Regions from separate parts of the Marinobacter sp. B-21 genome, predicted to be linked through region 1. Evidence: predicted binding sites of a transcription regulator. Region 1 holds the regulator's gene; the other holds the start of a gene.

What was found. The regulator FliA, encoded in region 1, starts transcription of late flagellar genes. The targets are predictions, from matches to a motif close to CTAAAGTTTNNNNNNNNNNNGCCGNTAA.
Region 2: the regulator FliA is predicted to act here: its motif matches at 1,688-1,715, upstream of AC13C0_RS00940 (methyl-accepting chemotaxis protein).

Annotation. Positions count from the first base shown of each region.
Region 1 is NZ_JBSXNZ010000088.1:320,005-332,374, forward strand. It holds gene motD (flagellar motor protein MotD) at 1-731, opposite strand, end outside; gene AC13C0_RS19610 (flagellar motor protein) at 750-1,490, opposite strand; gene AC13C0_RS19615 (protein-glutamate methylesterase/protein-glutamine glutaminase) at 1,490-2,659, opposite strand; gene AC13C0_RS19620 (chemotaxis protein CheA) at 2,702-4,816, opposite strand; gene AC13C0_RS19625 (protein phosphatase CheZ) at 4,833-5,618, opposite strand; gene cheY (chemotaxis response regulator CheY) at 5,639-6,022, opposite strand; gene AC13C0_RS19635 (RNA polymerase sigma factor FliA) at 6,185-6,928, opposite strand; gene AC13C0_RS19640 (MinD/ParA family protein) at 6,961-7,773, opposite strand; gene flhF (flagellar biosynthesis GTPase FlhF) at 7,861-9,153, opposite strand; gene flhA (flagellar biosynthesis protein FlhA) at 9,214-11,394, opposite strand; gene upp (uracil phosphoribosyltransferase) at 11,613-12,251, shown strand; gene AC13C0_RS19660 (uracil-xanthine permease family protein) at 12,254-12,370, shown strand, end outside.
Region 2 is NZ_JBSXNZ010000029.1:12,554-19,220, forward strand. It holds gene AC13C0_RS00925 (BolA family protein) at 1-173, shown strand, start outside; gene AC13C0_RS00930 (L-threonylcarbamoyladenylate synthase) at 173-796, shown strand; gene AC13C0_RS00935 (hypothetical protein) at 825-1,490, opposite strand; gene AC13C0_RS00940 (methyl-accepting chemotaxis protein) at 1,775-3,412, shown strand; gene AC13C0_RS00945 (spermidine synthase) at 3,416-4,090, opposite strand; gene AC13C0_RS00950 (hypothetical protein) at 4,305-4,853, opposite strand; gene AC13C0_RS00955 (antitoxin Xre-like helix-turn-helix domain-containing protein) at 5,401-5,805, shown strand; gene AC13C0_RS00960 (RES family NAD+ phosphorylase) at 5,805-6,494, shown strand.

The DNA.
Region 1 (12,370 bases):
CGCCGGTTTCTGCGCCGCCCCTCTTCCGTGTCATTCCGCGCAACCGGCTGATACTGGCCGTAACCGACCGCGGCAAGGCGCTCCGGTTCAATGCCTTCCATGGCCAGCATCCGGATAACGGCCGCCGCTCGGGCAGCGGACAGCTCCCAGTTGGAAGGGAAACGGGGCGTACTGATGGGCAAATTGTCGGTGAAACCCTCAACCTTCACAGCGTTATCACGGTTGTTCAGGACTGTGGCAATCTTCTCGACCACCTCGAAAGCATCGTAATGGGGTTCGGCATCACCACTTCCGAACAGCAGACTGTTGGGCAGGTTCAGCTCAAGCCAACGGTCACTGGTTTCCAGCGTCACCACACCCTGGCTGATAAGCTCGTCGAACTCCATGGTCAACTGGTCAGCCATGGCACGCAGGGCCTCGGTCCGGGCCTGGGCGTCCATTTCCGGGTTTCGGGGAGCTTCGGTGACCGCCGGGGGTATCACGTTTTCAGCGGGCGCGTTCAGAGACTGCGGAGGCTGGTCGCCGATCTCGATGGGCTGGAAGGACCGCTGGGGCGCGTTGAAAACCCCGGTCAGGGTTTCAGATAACACCTTGTACTTGCCTTCGTTCACGGACGAAACCGAGTACATCACCACGAAAAAGGCGAACAGCAGGGTGATGAAGTCGGCGTAGGAAATCAGCCAACGCTCTTTATTGTGCAGATCGTCCTTAGGTTGCCTACGGCGCCGCATAGTCTGGCCTGCGCATGCTCACTGCAGGAAGCCCCGCAGCCGCAATTCGATGGATTTCGGGTTTTCACCCTCGGCGATGGCAATAATGCCGTCAATCATCATATCCTCGTAGCGGGTCCGCTCCCGCACGATGCCGCGCATCTTGTTGGCCACCGGAAAAAACAGCAGATTCGCCAGGGCGACACCGTAAATGGTCGCAACAAAGGCCGTGGCAATACCGCTACCGAGTGACTGAGGATCTTCCAGGTTGGTCATCACCTGGATCAGACCCATGACCGCACCGATAATCCCGATGGTCGGGGAATAGCCGCCCATGGCCTCAAACACCTTGGCGGACTCGAGATCCCGCTGTTCACGGGATTCCAGATCCACCTCCATAACACCCCGGATGGTTTCCGTTTCCGCACCGTCCACCAGCAGCTGCAGCCCTTTCCTGGCAAACGGTTCCGGCTCTCTCTCAGCCAACCCCTCAAGGCCAAGAAGCCCCTGCTTGCGAGCCTTCACGCTCCAGTCAATGACTTTCCCCAAGCCATCTTCCATGTTGATGAACGGCGGAACAAAAACCCAGCGCACCTGAGTAAAGGCTCTTTTGAGCATGGGCCACGAGGTCTGGAGAATCGTCGCGGCGAATGTGCCACCAACAACAATCACCGCCGCGGGGCCATTAAAGAGCGAGCCCAGCGCCCCGCCTTCCAACAGGTTGCCGCCCAGTATGGCGGCAAATGCGAGAACAACCCCGAGAAGGCTGAGGATATCCATCAGCTGACACCTTCCACCAGCCGCGGCCCGATTTCGTCCAGTGACAGAACTTCATCGGTCAATCCTGCCCTGGCAACGGCCATGGGCATTCCGTAAATGACCGACGATTTTTCGTCCTGGGACCAGATATCCGACCCACTCTGCTTCATCATCCGGCAGCCCTCCTTGCCGTCAGACCCCATGCCGGTGAGGATCACGCCCAGGGTCTTGCCCGGGAAACTCCGGGCCAGTGAACCAAAGGTCACGTCTACGCAAGGCTTGTAATTGAGCCGCTCGTCACCTGGCAGGATCCGGACCCGGGCCTGCCCGCCCCGGTTCTCAATCATCATCTGTTTACCGCCGGGCGCCAGTAAGGCAAGCCCCGGGCGAAGGACATCGCCATCTTCTGCTTGCCGAACCTCTATGCGGCAGAGTTTGTTCAGCCGCTCGGCAAACGCCGGCGTAAAACTGGCCGGCATATGCTGGACCAGCACCAGTGGCGCCGGGAACGAAGCAGGCAAGGCGGTCAGTACCCGCTGCAGCGCCACCGGCCCGCCCGTTGACGTACCAATGCCGACCACCGCGTAATGTTTGGCGGGGCCCCGGCGGGCATGACGCCTCGGGACTTCAGCCTCGCCTGTGGCTCCCACACCCGGGGCCCGCTCCTGAATGCCGTGGCGCGGACGCAGGGTTGGTTCAGGCCTGGAGCGAACCGGTGCCGCATCAACGGGCGCCCGCGCCGCAGGAGATGGCACTTCGGGCCGGGACGGAGCAGCCGGACGGGCGCCAGGTCGGCTGCGGGCGACATCCAGAACCCGGTCGATCAGGATTTTCTGGAGTTGACTGTTATCCCTGGCAATTTCCTCGAAATTCTTCGGCAGAAAGTCAACAGCGCCGGCTTCCAGGGCATCCAGGGTCACCCGCGCACCTTCGTAGGTGAGCGAGGAAAACATAAGAACAGGCACCGGATGCTTGCGCATGATTTCGCGCACGGCAGAAATACCGTCCATAACCGGCATTTCGTAATCCATGGTTATCACATCCGGACGCAGCCTCTCGGCAAGCTCCACGCCTTCCCGGCCGTTGGTGGCAGCGCCGACGACCTTGATCTGGCCGGAGCTGGTCAGGATTTCCGTCAGCCGTTTTCGAAAAAACCCTGAATCGTCAACGACCAGGACAGAAACTGTCATCCACTTCTCCTACCCATTCCATTGTCACCTGCCGGTCACGACTTAACCGTAGTGTTGCAGCAGGCTGGGAACATCAATAATCAGCGCGATTCGACCATCACCGGTGATCGTGGCGCCGGCCATACCCGGAGTACCCTGGAGTGCACGACCCAGCGGTTTGATCACCACCTCTTCCTGCCCGACCAGCTGGTCGACCACAAAGCCTACCTGTTTGGTGCCCATGGCGACGATCACCACGTGGGCATTCTCCGGCGCTTCCCGGGATCCGTTGTCACGCACCAGCCAGCGTTTGATGTGGAACAGCGGGAACACTTTTTCCCGAACCACGATGCATTCCCGGCCGTCGACAACGTTGGTTTTGGTAAGATCCAGATGGAAAATCTCGACCACGTTCACCAGCGGCAAGGCAAAGGACTGGTCGCCGAGCATGATCATCAGGGTGGGCATGATCGCGAGCGTCAACGGAACCTTGATAACAATTCGCGACCCTTTACCCAACTCCGACTCAATGCTCAGTTGGCCATTGAGCTGGCCAATCTTGGTCTTGACCACATCCATGCCGACCCCACGGCCGGAGACATCCGAAATCTGATCCTTGGTCGAAAAGCCCGCGGCAAAGATCAGGTTGTAGCACTCGGTATTGGTCAGGCGATCAGCTGCATCCTGGTCGTAAATCCCCTTTTCCACCGCCTTGCGACGCAACACTTCGGGATCCATACCGGCCCCATCATCCTCGATGAACAGCAGGATGTGATCGCCTTCCTGTTCTGCCGACAGCGTGACCGTGCCCTGGCGCGGCTTGCCGGCCTTTTCCCGGACATCCGGCGCCTCAATACCGTGATCGACGGAGTTGCGGACCAGGTGCACCAGTGGGTCGGAAAGTGCCTCCACCAGGTTCTTGTCGAGGTCGGTTTCCTCGCCATGCATCACCAGATTCACCTCTTTCTTGAGGCTTCTGGCAAGATCCCGGACCACCCGCGGGAAACGCCCGAACACTTTTTTGATCGGCTGCATGCGGGTCTGCATCACGGCAGACTGAAGATCGGTCGTTACCACATCCAGGTTCGAGACCGCCTTGTGCATGTGTTCGTCTTCGCTTGCCGCACCGAGGCGCTGTAAACGGTTCCGAACCAGCACCAGCTCGCCCACCATGTTCATGATGTCATCCAGGCGCTTGGTGTCGACGCGCACGGTGGTTTCTGCGGCCGGGGCATGCTCCCTGGATGGCATGGCCGGTGCCGCACCGCCTTTGGTGCCCGGTCTGTCAGCGGATTTCGGTTCTTCCTTCGGTTTTTCCGCCTTGGGTGGCTCGGCTTTCGGCTTCTCCGGTTTTTGCGGCGAAGCCGGCTGGCCGCCGACGGTCGGGCTTCCGCCCTTGCCGTGGAGATCGTCCAGCAGCTTCTCGAATTCATCGTCTGTGATCAGGTCATCGCTGCCGCCGGTTTCAGTCTTCGGGGACGGTTTTTCGTCTTCCTTGCCGGGAGTCTCATCCCTGGCAGGCGCACCGGCAAACTGACCTTTGCCATGCAACTGGTCCAGAAGCGCCTCAAACTCATCATCGCTGATCTCGTCATCACCGGAACTCTCGTTCTTGCCGGCTCCAGCGTCGGGGCTGGACGGCGATGGGGGGGCGCCGGATGGCTCGTCATGCAATGCATCCAGCAACTTCTCGAATTCGTCGTCGGTGATGTCGCCCCCGTCTTCCGTCGGGTCGTCTTCCGTCGTTTGTTCCTGCTGTGGGGTGGTGGCCGGGGCAACACTTTCGACCTCCGGCCGTGCCAGAGCGTCGAGCGCTGCAATCAATTCGTCGGGGGCGGGCGTCAGTTCTTCGTGGTTCCGGACCTGCTCAAACATCGCGTTGACGTTATCGAGGGCTTCCAGAACCACATCCATCAGCTCTGAATCCACCTTGCGCTTGTGATTGCGCAGGATATCGAACACGTTCTCGGCGGAATGGCAGCAATTGACCAAAGCATCAAGCTGCAGGAAGCCTGCCCCACCCTTGACAGTGTGGAAACCACGGAAGATGGCGTTGAGCAGATCACTGTCATCAGGATGTTGCTCAAGGTCTACCAACTGCTCTGACAGCTTTTCGAGTATTTCGCCGGCCTCTACCAGAAAGTCCTGCAAAATCTCGTCATCAGCATCAAACGCCATGCGTTACCCTCTCTATTCAGAAACCGAGACTGGACAACAGGTCATCCACATCGTCCTGTCCCGAGACTACATCTTCACGCTCATCGGCCTTGATCTGGGGCCCGACGCCCTTTTCCGCAGATTCTTCCTGGTCATCAATCTGGTGCACGGTGCCCGTCAGCTGATCAACATGACTGGCCATCACCACCAGACTGAGCATCTGTTCCTCAACCTCTTTCACCAGCGTGGTGACTTTCTGGATGACCTGCCCGGTGAGATCCTGGAAATCCTGGGCCAGCAGTATTTCCGAGAGATTGTTGTACATGGTGTCCGCGTCCGTGGCCATGCCAGCGAAGAACTTGTCGATCCGGCCATACAACTGGCGAAATTCTGCCGGCTGCATCTCCCTGCGGCGCAAACGTTGCCACTCGTCCCGCAAGGCTGCCGCCTCGTCTCTCAGTGCGTTGGCTACCGGCATGGTTGCCTCGACCAGATCCATGGTCCGGTTGGCCGCTTCACCGGTCATATGCACCACGTATTCGAGACGGTCAGAGGCATCTGTCATTTTTGACAGCGCTTCCTGTTGTTCAGCGTTACGGGGATCTATCTGAAAGTTCCGGATCGCTTCGTGCAGGCTTCGGGTCAGTCGCCCGACCTCCCGGTACAGACTCTGATCCCTGACTTCGCTGAGTTCATTGATCAGGGTCATGGCTTTGGCATATTCGCCGGCATTGACGCTTTCAGCCAGTTCGGTTGCCTGACGCTGGAGCTTTTCCGTCACCTCTGGTTCGAGGCCCCGATGGTTCTTTTTGCTATCGCTCATGAGAGCCATCCGACCTCTGGTTACTGGATTCTTTCAAAGATTTTCTCAATCTTTTCCTTGAGCACCGCAGCAGTAAACGGCTTGACAACATAGCCATTCACGCCTGCCTGGGCAGCGGCAACAATCTGGTCCCGCTTGGCCTCTGCGGTTACCATCAGCACCGGCAGGGTTTTCAGGTTCTCGTCAGCCCTGACGGCCTTGAGCAGATCGAAACCGGACATGCCCGGCATATTCCAGTCGGTTACCAGAAAATCATACTTTCCGCTTTTGAGCATCGGCAGCGCCGTGTTGCCGTCATCGGCTTCATCGGTATTGGTGAAGCCAAGATCGCGCAGCAGGTTCTTGATGATCCGTCGCATTGTGGAAAAGTCATCCACAATGAGAATTTTCATGTTCTTGTCCAATGGGACCTCCAGTTAGTAACACCCGGAATTCGTTTGACCTTTCGGCTCGAAGTCTAGCAGGCCGCTGTTTTAACCGCTTATTGTCTGATCTTTGCTTCGGTTGTAAAGCATCGGTTACCAAAAACTACAGACTGCTCCGCTGCAGACACACAAAGGCGGTGATCAGTTGCCCGTATCCTGGCGCCAGTCCGATAACCGTCCGCGAAGGCGCAAGGCCGCCTGGCTGTGAATCTGGCTGACCCGGCTTTCACTGACGCCGAGCACCGCGCCGATTTCCTTGAGGTTCAGCTCGTCCTGGTAATACAGGCTCAGCACCAGTTTTTCCCGCTCCGGCAGTTCCTCTATAGCCTCAGCAAGACTGCGGCGGAACGCGTCGGACGAGAGTCCTTCGAGCGGATTATCCCGTGGCTCTGTCTGTTCTATCGGCAGCTCGCCGGATTCATTGAGCTCATCGAGACTAAAAAGTCGGCCGCTGTTGGAGTCGGAGAGGTAGGAATGGTACTCGGCCAGCCCCATGCCCAGTTCTTCAGCCACTTCCAGATCCTGGGCTTCCCGGCCGAGACGATCTTCAACGGCCTTGATGGCCTGGGAAATGCGGCGGGTATTACGGTGCACAGAACGGGGAACCCAGTCGCCCTTGCGGATCTCATCCACCATGGCACCGCGAATCCGGATGCCTGCGTAGGTCTCGAAGGTTGCGCCCCTGGTGGCGCTGTAGCGTTGAGCCGCCTCGAGCAGGCCGATCATTCCGGCCTGCATCAGGTCGTCAAGCTGCACAGAGGCTGGTAGCCGGGCCATCAGATGAAGGGCAATTTTCTTGACCAGAGGCGCGTGCTCCTCAACGAGCTGGGAAGGCTTCTGCGCGCCTGACTGGTTATAGATTCCGAGGTTTTTCGCCAATGTCATGTATCCGGTTTTTTTGTTTGACTGGATCCGATTCAGACTTCGACGAGCCGCTCCACAAAGAATTCCAGATGCCCACGGGGAGAGGAAGGCAGCGGCCAGTTATCAACTTTTTCCGCCAGCGCCTTGATCGCCAGGGAAGCTTTCGCCCTGGGATAGACATCCAGCACTGCCCGCTGCCGCTGAACCGCTTTTTTCACGGCTTCATCGTAAGGCACCATGCCGACATATTGTAGTGCCACATCCAGGAAGCGCTCGGTGACCCGGGTCAGTTTTTCAAACAGGTGCCGGCCTTCCTGCTCATTTCTCACCTGATTGGCAAGAATGCGGAAACGGTTGGTGCCGTAATCACGGTTCATGAGTTTGATCAGGGCGTAGCAGTCGGTGATGGAGGTGGGCTCGTCGCACACCACCAGGAGCAGCTCCTGGGAGGCTCTCAGAAAGCTCACCACTGATTCGGAAATGCCCGCGGCGGTGTCTACGATCAGCACATCAATCTGGTCACCGAGTTCGCTGAACGCGTTGATCAGCCCGGCATGCTCCATGGGGCTGAGCTGGGTCATTCGCTGGGTACCGGAGGACGCCGGTACAATCTTGATGCCACCGGGGCCATCGACCAGAACGTCCTTGAGGTCACAGTCGCCCGCCAGCACATCCTGAAGGTTCCGGTTGGCGGTAATACCGAGCAGTACATCGATATTGGCCAGCCCGAGGTCGGCATCAAGAAGCACGACTCTCCGGCCTTTCTGTGCCAGGGCAATCCCGAGGTTAACCGACACGTTACTCTTGCCGACTCCACCTTTTCCGCCGGAAACTGCAATCACCTGTACCGGTTGTGCTTTGCTCATACTGTTTTTTGTCTCTCGCCACGTTTAGCCGGGTGCTGTCTTTTCGGACGCTCGCTGTCAGTCTGTCCGCTCTCAGCGCCCGCTCTCTCAGGCTCCTTCTGCGACCGCCTGCTGTTTCTGGAGAGTTTTAAGCCGGTCCACGGCCAGCCGCACCAGCGGAACCGCTTCCGCGTGGTGCAGGTCTTCGGGAATCTTTTGCCCGTCAGTGTAGTAGGCCACCGGCAAACCGGTTTCCATCACAAAGCCGAGAGACTCGCCAAGTGTCAGGGCCTCGTCGATCTTGGTCATCACGCAGCCCGCAAGATTTGCCATCTTATAGCAATGCCAGACGGATTTCATGATGCGCGGCTGACTGGTGGCCGAGACCACCAGATGCGTCTTGACATTGTGATGGCTGCGCGCCAGTTCGGCCAGCTGTTCCTGATAGCCTTTGTCCGCACTGGTCAGCCCGGCAGTGTCGATCAGTACCAGATGACGGTCTGACAGCTCGTCCAGAATATCATCCAGACCGTGGCTCTCGTCGACGACTCGCACCGGAACATTCAGGATGCGACCGAAGACAAACAACTGCTCGTGGGCCGCCACCCGGTAGCGGTCAGTGGTGACCAGGGCCACGGAATCGGCACCATGCCTGAGCACATACCGCGCCGCCAGCTTGCCGATGGTGGTGGTTTTTCCGGAACCGGTGGGCCCCACCAGGGCAAAGACCCCGCCCTGATCCAGCCATTCTATGCGGGAAGTCCGTACGCCGGTGCACAGCATTTTGAGGGATTGCTTCCAGCCATCCTCCAGTCGCCCGGCCTTGTGGCGGCGAGAAATTGACCCCGCCAGACCGCTACCGAGACCGAACTCCTGAAGCCGCTCGGCCAGTCTCTGCTGAACCGCATTGGCTGCCGGCACCTCAGGCTCAGGCTTACCGCCCTGCATCAGGTCCTTCAGGGAACGGATCTCCGCACGCATCTGTGCCAGTTCATCGGAATAGGCCTCCCCGGACCGGACCGGAGCCGGATCCTGATCATCAAATCCGGAACCCACCACCTCCTGAACCGCCGGGAACGACGTACCGGCATAACCGCCCCCCTGGGCGGCCCGCTTTTCCCGGACCTCTCGGATTCGATCCCGGGACCGGCCGAGTTCGTCCTCAAGACGACGGTGCTGGTCCGCCTGCATTTCAGCCAGGCGGGAGCCGTTAGTGGCTTCCTGCGCCTGGTCACCCAATCGCTGACGCGCCATGTTTTCGTCGTAGTCCAGCGCCGTCACTATTTCGACGCCGCCGTCTACCCGGCGGTTTGAAAGAATTACGGCGTCTGGCCCCATCTGTTCACTGACCTGTTTCAGCGCCTCTGCCATGGTCCTGGCAAAAAACCGTTTTACTTTCATGATGCCTCTTCCTCCACCGGCAACGCCGTGCCGGCGCCGTCCGCTCTGTCATCCGCGCCGTTACTGGCCAACGGACGCCACGATCGTGATCTGTTTGTTATCCGGTATTTCCTGGTACGAGAGCACATGCAAACGCTCTACCCCGTAGCTGGCGAATTTCGCCAGTACCGGCCGCAGGGGCCCGGAAACCAGCAAAATGGCTGGCTTACCCAGCATTTCCTGCCGCTGGACGCTCTCCTGAAGGGAGCGCTGGAGCTTTTCAACCATATTCGGCTCCAGGACCAGGCCAATGTCTTCCTGTCCGCCGGATTGTTGACTCTGCTGAAAAGATTTTAGCAATAACTGTTCCAGATCCGGATCCAGGGTAATCACCGGTATCTCCGCCTCATTGCCGCAGATGCTCTGCACGATCATCCGCCGCAACGACTGACGGGCAACGGTAGTCAGCAACTTTGGATCCTGGCTCTTCGGATGGACATTGACGATAGCCTCGGCAATGGAGCGCATGTCCCGGATCGGCACTTCTTCCCGGAGCAGGTTTTGCAGCACCTTGAGAAGCAGACTGATGGAAACGGTGGTCGGTACCAGCTCCTCGGCGAGTTTCGGTGAAATCTTCTCCAACTGGTCCAGCCACTGCTGAACTTCCTCGTGGCCCAACAATTCATGGGCGTGCTTCTGCAGCACCTGATTCAGGTGAGTAGCCACGACCGTGCTGGCGTCCACAACCGTATAGCCGAGAGTCTGGGCCTGATCCTTGCGGTCCGGTTCGATCCAGCTGGCATCCAGGCCGAAGGCCGGGTCCTTGCCCTCAATGCCTTCAATTTTTCCGAATACCTGACCCGGATCGATAGCCAACTCCCGGTCGGGGTGAATCTCAGCCTCGGCGATGGTCACACCCATCAGCGTGATGCGGTAGACGTTGGGCATCAGATCGAGATTGTCGCGAATGTGAACCGAAGGCATCAGAAAGCCCAGATCCTGGGACAGCTTTTTTCGCACGCCCTTGATGCGGCTGAGCAGTTGGCCACCCTGGGACTTGTCCACCAGCGGAATAAGCCGATACCCCACCTCCAGGCCCACGATGTCCACAGTGGCCACATCGTCCCAGCCCAACTCTTTGGTTTCGCCCGGCGCCGGCAGTTGACGACCCTGGTCGGAGCCGGCGTCACCGCCCGGCGGAAGATCGCGGCCAGCCGGTCGAGGCGCGCCCCCGGCCCCACTCCGTCCCGGGAATACGCCCTCTTCTTCTATCGTCTGGCGCTGATGTTTCCAGATATACCAGGCGGCACCGCCGGCCAGGGTACCCAGCCCCAGGAAGGCCACATGGGGCATACCGGGAATCAGGCCAAGAATGATCAGGATGGCTGCGGCAATTGAGAGTGCCTTGGGCGCGCTGAACATCTGCTGCAAAATCTGCCCGCCCATGTCCTGGCTGGAAGTAACCCGGGTAACCATGATGGCGGCGGAGGTAGACAGCAGCAGCGACGGGATCTGCGCCACCAGACCATCACCGATGGTCAGCAGCGCATAGCGCTCCATGGCCAGGCCGAAATCCAGGCCATGCTGGAGCATACCAATGGCGACCCCGCCAATAATATTAATGGCCAGAATCAGCAGGCCGGCAACGGCATCGCCCTTCACGAACTTGGAAGCACCGTCCATGGAGCCGTAGAAGTCGGCTTCCTGGGCAATCTCTGCCCGGCGATGCTTGGCATCATCCTGGTTGATCAGACCGGCGTTCAGGTCGGCGTCGATCGCCATCTGCTTGCCTGGCATGGCATCCAGCGTAAACCGGGCACTTACCTCGGAAACCCGGCCGGCGCCCTTGGTCACCACCAGGAAGTTGATGATCATCAGGATCGCAAAGACCACCAGCCCAACGGCGTAGTTGCCGCCTATCAGCACCGCACCAAAGGACTCGATAACCTTACCCGCGGCATCCCCCCCCTCGTGGCCGTTCAGCAGCACGATCCGGGTAGACGCCACATTCAAAGCCAGGCGCAGCAGCGTCGCCACAAGCAGCACAGTCGGGAAAGAGGCGAACTCCATGGGCCGGAGGGCATAGACACACACCAGCAGGATGACGATCGACAGGGTGATGTTAAAGGTAAAGAACACGTCCAGCAGGAAGGCGGGCATGGGAAGAATCATCATGCCCAGCAACCCCATCAACATGACGGGTACGCCCAGATTGCCCCGCGTCAGGGTTTTGACGTTATTGAGGACCAAAGCTCTGTCCATGCCGGAAACTTCTCCGATTGCCGCGCCTGAAGGCGTTATGAAGGTCGGGATTCTGACGCCGGGACGTCGTTTGAAAGGGTTATGGCAAGATCCGTACCACTCCTGAGGGAATTTCACGCGGAGCAGTGCTCCGCAGCCTGACTCGCCTAGCCAGATACGGTATCCTTGCGCCATTTAATTGAGACACTGAAACCACAATCAGACACACAGGTGACCCCATGCCAATCCACGAGGTAAAACACCCGCTTATCCGCCACAAGCTCGGCCTGATGCGCCGGGCGGATATCAGCACCAAGAATTTTCGTGAGCTGGCGCAGGAAGTCGGTGCCCTGCTGACCTACGAGGCCACCAAGGATTTCAACCTGCAGGAAAAGACCATCGATGGCTGGGCCGGCCCGGTGACGGTGGAACAGATCCACGGCAAGAAAATCACCATTGTTCCGATTCTTCGTGCGGGTCTTGGCATGCTCGACGGCGTACTCAGCCTGATCCCGGTCGCCCGGGTAAGCGTTGTCGGCCAGATCCGCAACGAGGAAACCCTGGAAGCCAGCACCTATCTGGAAAAACTGGTTGGTGAGCTTGACCAGCGCATGGCACTGATTGTCGACCCGATGCTGGCTACCGGCGGCTCCATGATTTCCACCATCGAGCTGCTCAAGAAGGCGGGCAGCACCGAGATCCGGGCCCTGGTTCTGGTCGCCGCTCCAGAGGGTATTGAAAAGGTCCTGGAGAAACACCCGGATGTGTCTGTCTACACGGCCTCAGTTGACGAACGCCTGAACGAGAAAGGCTATATCCTTCCGGGTCTCGGCGATGCCGGCGACAAGATCTTCGGCACCAAGCAGAAGGACGTTTGAGCATGCAGGACCCTACCAACGACCCGGTCTGGAAACAGGCGATCGCCGGCTCCCAGATGCTGTTGGTGGCCTTCGGCGCCCTGGTTCTGATGCCACTGATTACCGGGCTGGACCCCAAC
Region 2 (6,667 bases), on a different contig from region 1:
ATAAGGTGCTGGCCGAGGAACTGGAGGGGGAGGTGCATGCGTTGGCGCTGCATCTGTATTCTCCAGAGGAGTGGGAGGCGTCCGGGCAGGTGGCGCCGGAGTCTCCGAATTGTATGGGCGGGTCCAAGAAGGGTCCGGCGATGGCGGCACGATCCGCTCAGGGAGAGGGTTAATGAGTCAGTTTTTCCAGATCCATCCGGAGACGCCGCAGAAGCGTCTGATTAACCAGGCGGTGGATATCCTTCGCCGCGGGGGGGTGATTGTGTACCCCACGGATTCCGCCTATGCCATTGGTTGCCACCTCGGTGACAAGCAGGCGGCGGACCGGATCAAGCGGATTCGCAGGCTGGATGACAAGCACAATTTCACGCTGGTGTGCCGGGATCTTTCCGATATTGGCGTGTATGCCAAGGTAGACAACACCCAGTACCGGTTGCTGAAGAATTTCACGCCGGGGCCCTACACCTTCATTCTGGATGCCACCAGTGAGGTGCCGCGCCGGTTGCTTCATCCCAAGCGGCGGACTGTCGGTGTGCGGGTGCCGGACAATGCCATTGTTCAGGAGTTGCTGGGTGAGCTCGGTGAGCCGATTATGAGCAGCACGCTGATCCTGCCCGGTGAGACAGAGCCGATGACCGATCCCTACGACATCCGGGATACCCTGGAGCATGAGCTGGATCTGATTATTGACGGCGGGTTCTGCGGCATGGAGGCAACCACGGTGGTGGACTTCACCGGCGAAGCGCCGGTGGTGACCCGGGTTGGCAAAGGGGATCCGGCGCCTTTCGAAGTTTGATTACCCGGATGGGGCGCTGTCGGCCATCCTATGCCCGGGCGTTCAGGTTGAAAGCGTACGCCCGAGTATTGCCCGCCGCTTCTATCTGCCCGGCGCCCACCGAGCGCCGCAGGGTATCGTACCGGTGAACCAGGTCCTGAAGGCCGTTGAACTGCTGGTTTTCACTGATCAGTGTGTCCAGTAGCGGGTTGTTGACCCCGTAGGCCTGGTTCAGCTTGAGCGCGTTGTCCATGAAATCAAGCGTCGGTTCGTTGACGCTCAGGCGATTGAACGCTTCCTTGAAGTTTTTGTTCACGTTCAGGTCTTTTTCAATCAGTGCCCGGGTTTTGTCTGCAATTTTTCCTTCCACGGCAACGCTGCCGTTTTCATATTTGCTTACGTTGAGCGCGGTTGCCGGGTGCAGGTTGTATTCGGCAAGTTTATGCCGAAGTGTCTCCCGCACGAAGGCAAGATCCTGCCCCACGGTTTGTTTGTAGTCGGCCATGGCGAGCCGGCGGGCCTTCAGGCGGCCGAGGTCGGTCTGACTGTTGTCCGAGGGTGTGAAGCGGTCATCACCGGCGGTCGGCTCGGCTTCTACGGTTTTTGTTTGGGCCTTGGCCGCTGCGGTTTCCGGGCCTGTGGCCGGTGTCTGGCGCTTTTCCATGGCCTGCTGGAACTGGGTGCTTGCCCGGATCAGTGAAGTCAGTAGGGACATGGATGGTTTTCCTCCTTCGGCTTGCCCGAGAGCGGTTGCCGAACAGTCAGTGCTTGAGATTTCTGGTACTTACCACTGGTTCCTGCAGCTTTCAGGCCAACTCCACCGAACTTTCCCCGGTTTGCTTTTTCCATGCAGGGAGTGTCATTGACCTCTCCCCGATCTGACCCAAGTCAGGAAAAAAATGACACATATCTATAAAGTCCGGCGACAGTTGGCCGTTATTTTATCCAGTCAAACCAATTTTCAAGCCGCCCGCAGAGCGGTTCCTGAGTCGGGTTATCATGAAAAAACACTACTCCATTCGATTCCTGTTACTCGTTGCCCTGGCGACGGCTTTCTCGCTGGTACTTGTGTTTACCGTGCTCTATAGCGCGAATTCACAGCGTGCCCATGTTGAAGAGTTCAGCCACAAGTATGTCGACGGGCTGGCCAAGTCCTATTTCGACGGGCTGAACACCATGATGATCACCGGCACCATTGGCAACCGGGATGTGCTTCGGGAAAAGGTGAAGGCCCCCGAGGATGTTCTGGATGTGCGGGTGATTCGAAGTGATCTGCTGAACCGGGTCTTTGGTACCGGCAAGGAGTCCGAACAGAAACGGGAGCCCCTGGACAGGAAAGCGCTGTCCGGCGAGCGGGTGGAGGCTTATTCCAAAAATGAGGAGGGCCGGGTCTACACCCTGATTGAGCCGGTGATTGCCCGGGAGAACTATCAGGGCGTTAACTGCCTGGGTTGCCACCAGGCCAGGGAAGGGGACGTACTTGGCGCTATCCGGGTGGATTATTCCCTGGCGGGAAGCGATGCCCGTTTGCACCAACAGCTGCTCACCAGTGGTGGCATCCAGGTGGCCATATTCGTCGCCGTGTTTTTCCTGACGGCAGCGGCCTTGGGCCGGCTGGTGTTTTCCCGTCTGCGCCGGCTCCACGACAGGATGGACGAGATCTCCCGCAATTCCGACCTGACCATTGAGCTGGAAGTAACCCGTAATGACGAAATTGGCTCTGTCTCCCGCGCGTTTAACCGGATGATGGCGAAGATCCGGGAGAGCATGAACACCGTGATGGACAACGCCGAGCAAGTGGAGCAGGCGGCCCGCAGTATTGCTGGCAAGGCGGACACCACCGAGCGCGAGGTGCTGGCCCAGCGGGACAACACCGACCAGGTGGCCAGCGCCACCACGGAAATGGCGGCTTCCGCCGTGCAGGTCCGGGAAAACGCCATTCACACCACCCGTAAATCGGCGGACACAGCAGAATCCGCCACTAAGGGTGAGAGCCTCGCCCGCAACGCGGTGGAAGGCATCGGGGCGCTGAACAGCGAAGTACAGAGCGGCGCACAACGCATCGAACAGCTGGATCAGCGCACTAGTCAGATGTCGGATATGCTGGAGGTAATCTCCAACATTGCCGACCAGACCAACCTGCTGGCGCTGAACGCCGCCATTGAGGCCGCGCGGGCCGGTGAGCAGGGCCGTGGCTTCTCGGTGGTCGCCGATGAAGTGCGCGCACTTGCCTCACGCACCCAGGATTCAACCGAGGAAATCCGTAACACCATCAATGGGCTTAAGGGCGAAGTGGTGGACTGCGTGGCCACCATGCGACACGCCTCGGAGATGGCCGAACAGCAGGTATCCGCGATTCTCAAGGTGGAATCCGAGCTACAGGCCATTGCGGCGGCGGTGCGCCAGATTACCGATCTCAACCAGGAAATGGAAAGCGCTGCCAATGAGCAGAGCGAGGTTGCCGAATCCATCAATCACAACGTAATCGAAATCAGCCGTTCGGCGGAGCAGACCTCCGGCGACGCCAAGGAGACGGCCCGCATTGCGGGAGACTTGCTCTCCATGGCGGAAAACCTGCGAAAAACCATCGAGCAGTTCCGGCTTAACCAGGGCGGTCGCCATAAACCGGCGCGTTAACAGTTACCACGCCAGCCAGATAACGTGACGAGCGCCCTTGCCAGGGCGCAAAGCCCGCACCGTAACCGGCTCCACGGAAAACCCGGCGCGGCGCAGCCTCTCGGTAAATGCGTGCTCCGGGCCGGCGGACCAGTAAGCCAGGATGCCCTCGGGGCGCAGGGATTTCTGGGCCGCGGCAATACCATCCGGGGAGTAAATCCAGTTGTTCTCCTTGCGGGTCATCCCTTCCGGGCCGTTGTCGACATCCAGCAGGATGGCATCCCATTCGCCATCGCTGCTTCTAAGCAATTCCGCCACATCACCAACATGAACGCTGGCCCTGGGATCGTTCAACGGGTTCCTGGCAGCAGCGCCCAGCGGCCCCCGGTTCCACACTTCAACTTCGGGAACCAGTTCAGCCACCGTTACCTGCGCATCCTCGCCCAGTGCTGACAGCGCTGCGGCCAGAGTAAACCCCATTCCCAGCCCGCCAATCAGTACCCGGGGGGAGGGTTGATCTGCAATCCGCTCGCATGCCAGCGTGGCGAGCGCATCTTCCGAGCCGTGTATCCGGCTGTTCATCAACTCACCGGTAGTGCCGGCAATCTTGATAGAGAACTCATCGTTGCGCTGAAGCAGGCGTAATCGGGTTCCCTTGCCGGGAATGATTGCGGTGCCGATTTCGGTGAAGCGGGCCATTTGGGGTTCCGTTTGGTGGGTCGGACTCGCATCTTAACTTAGAGAATCCAAAAAAACGGAATACAACGATGAACATTCTTACGATTTATCGGATGATCCAGGGCAAAAGGACTATCTGGCGAAACACTGATGGACAGAAAACTTTAATCAGCCAGCGATGCGACGACGAAGTAGGTTTCAGGACTTCCTCTACTTCGTCAGCGCTCGCTGTGGATTAGAAGTTGTAACCCAGACCCACCGTATAAGCCCAGGCTCCGTCGTCCTGGAAGGCATCCGATGCGTCGTTGGTGTCGCTGAAGAAGAACTGGTATTCGGCTCGGGCGAGGAAATAGGTCTTCGTCCGCACGTAGTACTTTATTCCCGTTTCCAGGCCGGCGAAGGCGCTGTCCTTGACGCCATCGCCGTAGATCCCGCCGAGACTGCCGCCGACAAAGGGGCGCGCGCGATCAGCGAGAAACTGATAGTTGAAGTAACCACGGGTTGAGCCGTTCCAGAAATCATCCTTGACACTTTCTCCTTCGATGCTGGCGTAATTGATGCTTTGCCGGGCACCGGCAACCATGTTATCCCGCAAATACCAGCCCAGATCGCCGGTCACGCCGAAGCTGCCGCTGTTGAAATCCCGGTCGTTACTGCCTGTTCCGGAGAGGGAGAATTCGCGGTCGCCTTCATTCGGGCCGAACTCTGGGGATTGTGCGGATGCTGCCATAGGCAGGGTACCCAGAAAACAGAGCGTGATTGCCGCAGTGTAGACTCTGATCATGAGAAGCTCCTTACTTGCATTTTTCAGATTGCATTTCCGAAATGCGCTATTACGTGCTCGGCCCGGACCCGTTACGCAGCAGATGCCAAGGCAGTCAGCGGACGCCAGCACAGGCTCTCAGGATCAGTGTTTGACCGCTCGTCTGTCTGTTCGCAAGCACACACAGGAGGCTGAAAAGGGGATTTAAGGAGGGAGGAGAGTCGATACTTCTGGTCGGCTTAATCACACGAACTGTGTTGACGACATCCAGTGTTGATGCGGCAAGCGGATTGGTTTATGCCCGGCGTGCCTACACCGGAAAGTTTCCCCGGAAACGCCCGACAGGGGATTATTTATGGCATCAAAGAAGTAAGTCAACGTTACCGTGTTTGCTCCAAGAGCATTTGGCGATGGTTCGAGAAGGTCGCTTTCCGAAGCCGGTCCTGCTGTCCCCAAGAACCGCGCGGTGGCGTGAAGAGGGCCCCACTGAATTCTGTCCCTTAATAGACTTTATGAGATTAGAAGTCTAATATGAGACTGTTGATGCGCATAAAGCGGGGTTAGTATGATGAGTGCGATTGCAGAGAAAAAATCACTCGCTGAAGCCCGTCGCATGGGTGTCAGTGGCCTAAAAACTGCGTTCAACATTCTCGATAAATGGGGATGTAGTGCCGAACAGATGCAGGCTATTCTGAGGCTCCCGAAGGCAACCTTTTACAAGTACCGGAACGATCCCGAGAGCGCCCGTCTGGACCGGGATCAGGTCACGCGCATCAGCTACCTGCTGAACATGCATCAGGCCCTGCGGATTGTGTTTGAAAATCCGGAGAACGTGTATGGATTCATGCGAAAGAGGAACCACAACCCCTTTTTCCATGGTAGGGCTCCGCTGGAGGTGATCGAAAGCGGAGATTTTGCAGCGCTATACGAGACGTTCAGGCGCATTGACGCCCTGCGTGGTGGTCTCTGGTGATGGGGTTAAACCTCCCGGTCATAACGGTTCCGAAAACAAAGGGCTTTCGCCTGGTCAACTCCAAGCTTCCTCCCATTGATATATTCAACGATGTGGCCGATCCCGATGAGTTTCAGGATCTTTTCGACCTGCAGGCCATGACAAACCCTCGCCTCAAGCAGGAAGTCGGTGACCTCAATTACATCGACCTGGAGGAAATTCCCTGGGGCATTCCCGGTTGTCCCTATGCTGCGTCGCCCTTTACCCATGTTTCCCCGGACGGAAGTCGGTTCAGTAACGGCGAGTACGGAATGTTGTATATCGGCGACACCATGGAGACAGCGCTCGCTGAGGTTGAATATCACCAGGGCCGATACCTGGCGAATATCGAGGACCTGAAATTCGACCGAATGATCTTCCGTGGCCTCGCCTGCACGTTTACCGGGGGCGTAATTCATGATGCCACCGCGTTGGCGGCGACCCACGGGATATACCAACCTGACGACTATTCCGCGTCTCGTGTGTTGGGTGCGCACCTTCGTGCTGGCGATTCTGAGGGAATCCAGTACTGGTCAGTGCGAAATTCCGGTGCCACTTGCTGGGGGTTATTTACACCAAGACACGTTCATTCGGTTGTACAGGCTGCGCATTTCGAATTCATCGTGTGTGGCGGGGAGATCGTAGACAGAAATAAAGTTCTCGGTATATGAGTTTTTCCAAAAACGCTAAAAAATTAACCTAAGCCCGGCCTCCAGTTACAGAGATACGGGGGGCACTCTGGACTAAGTGTATGTGGCGGGATGGAGCGGCATCTTAGCCTGCCCGCACCAATTACGGGTACCGGGCCGATGCTCGCCGGCATTTATTCTCTGGGGGGCTCATG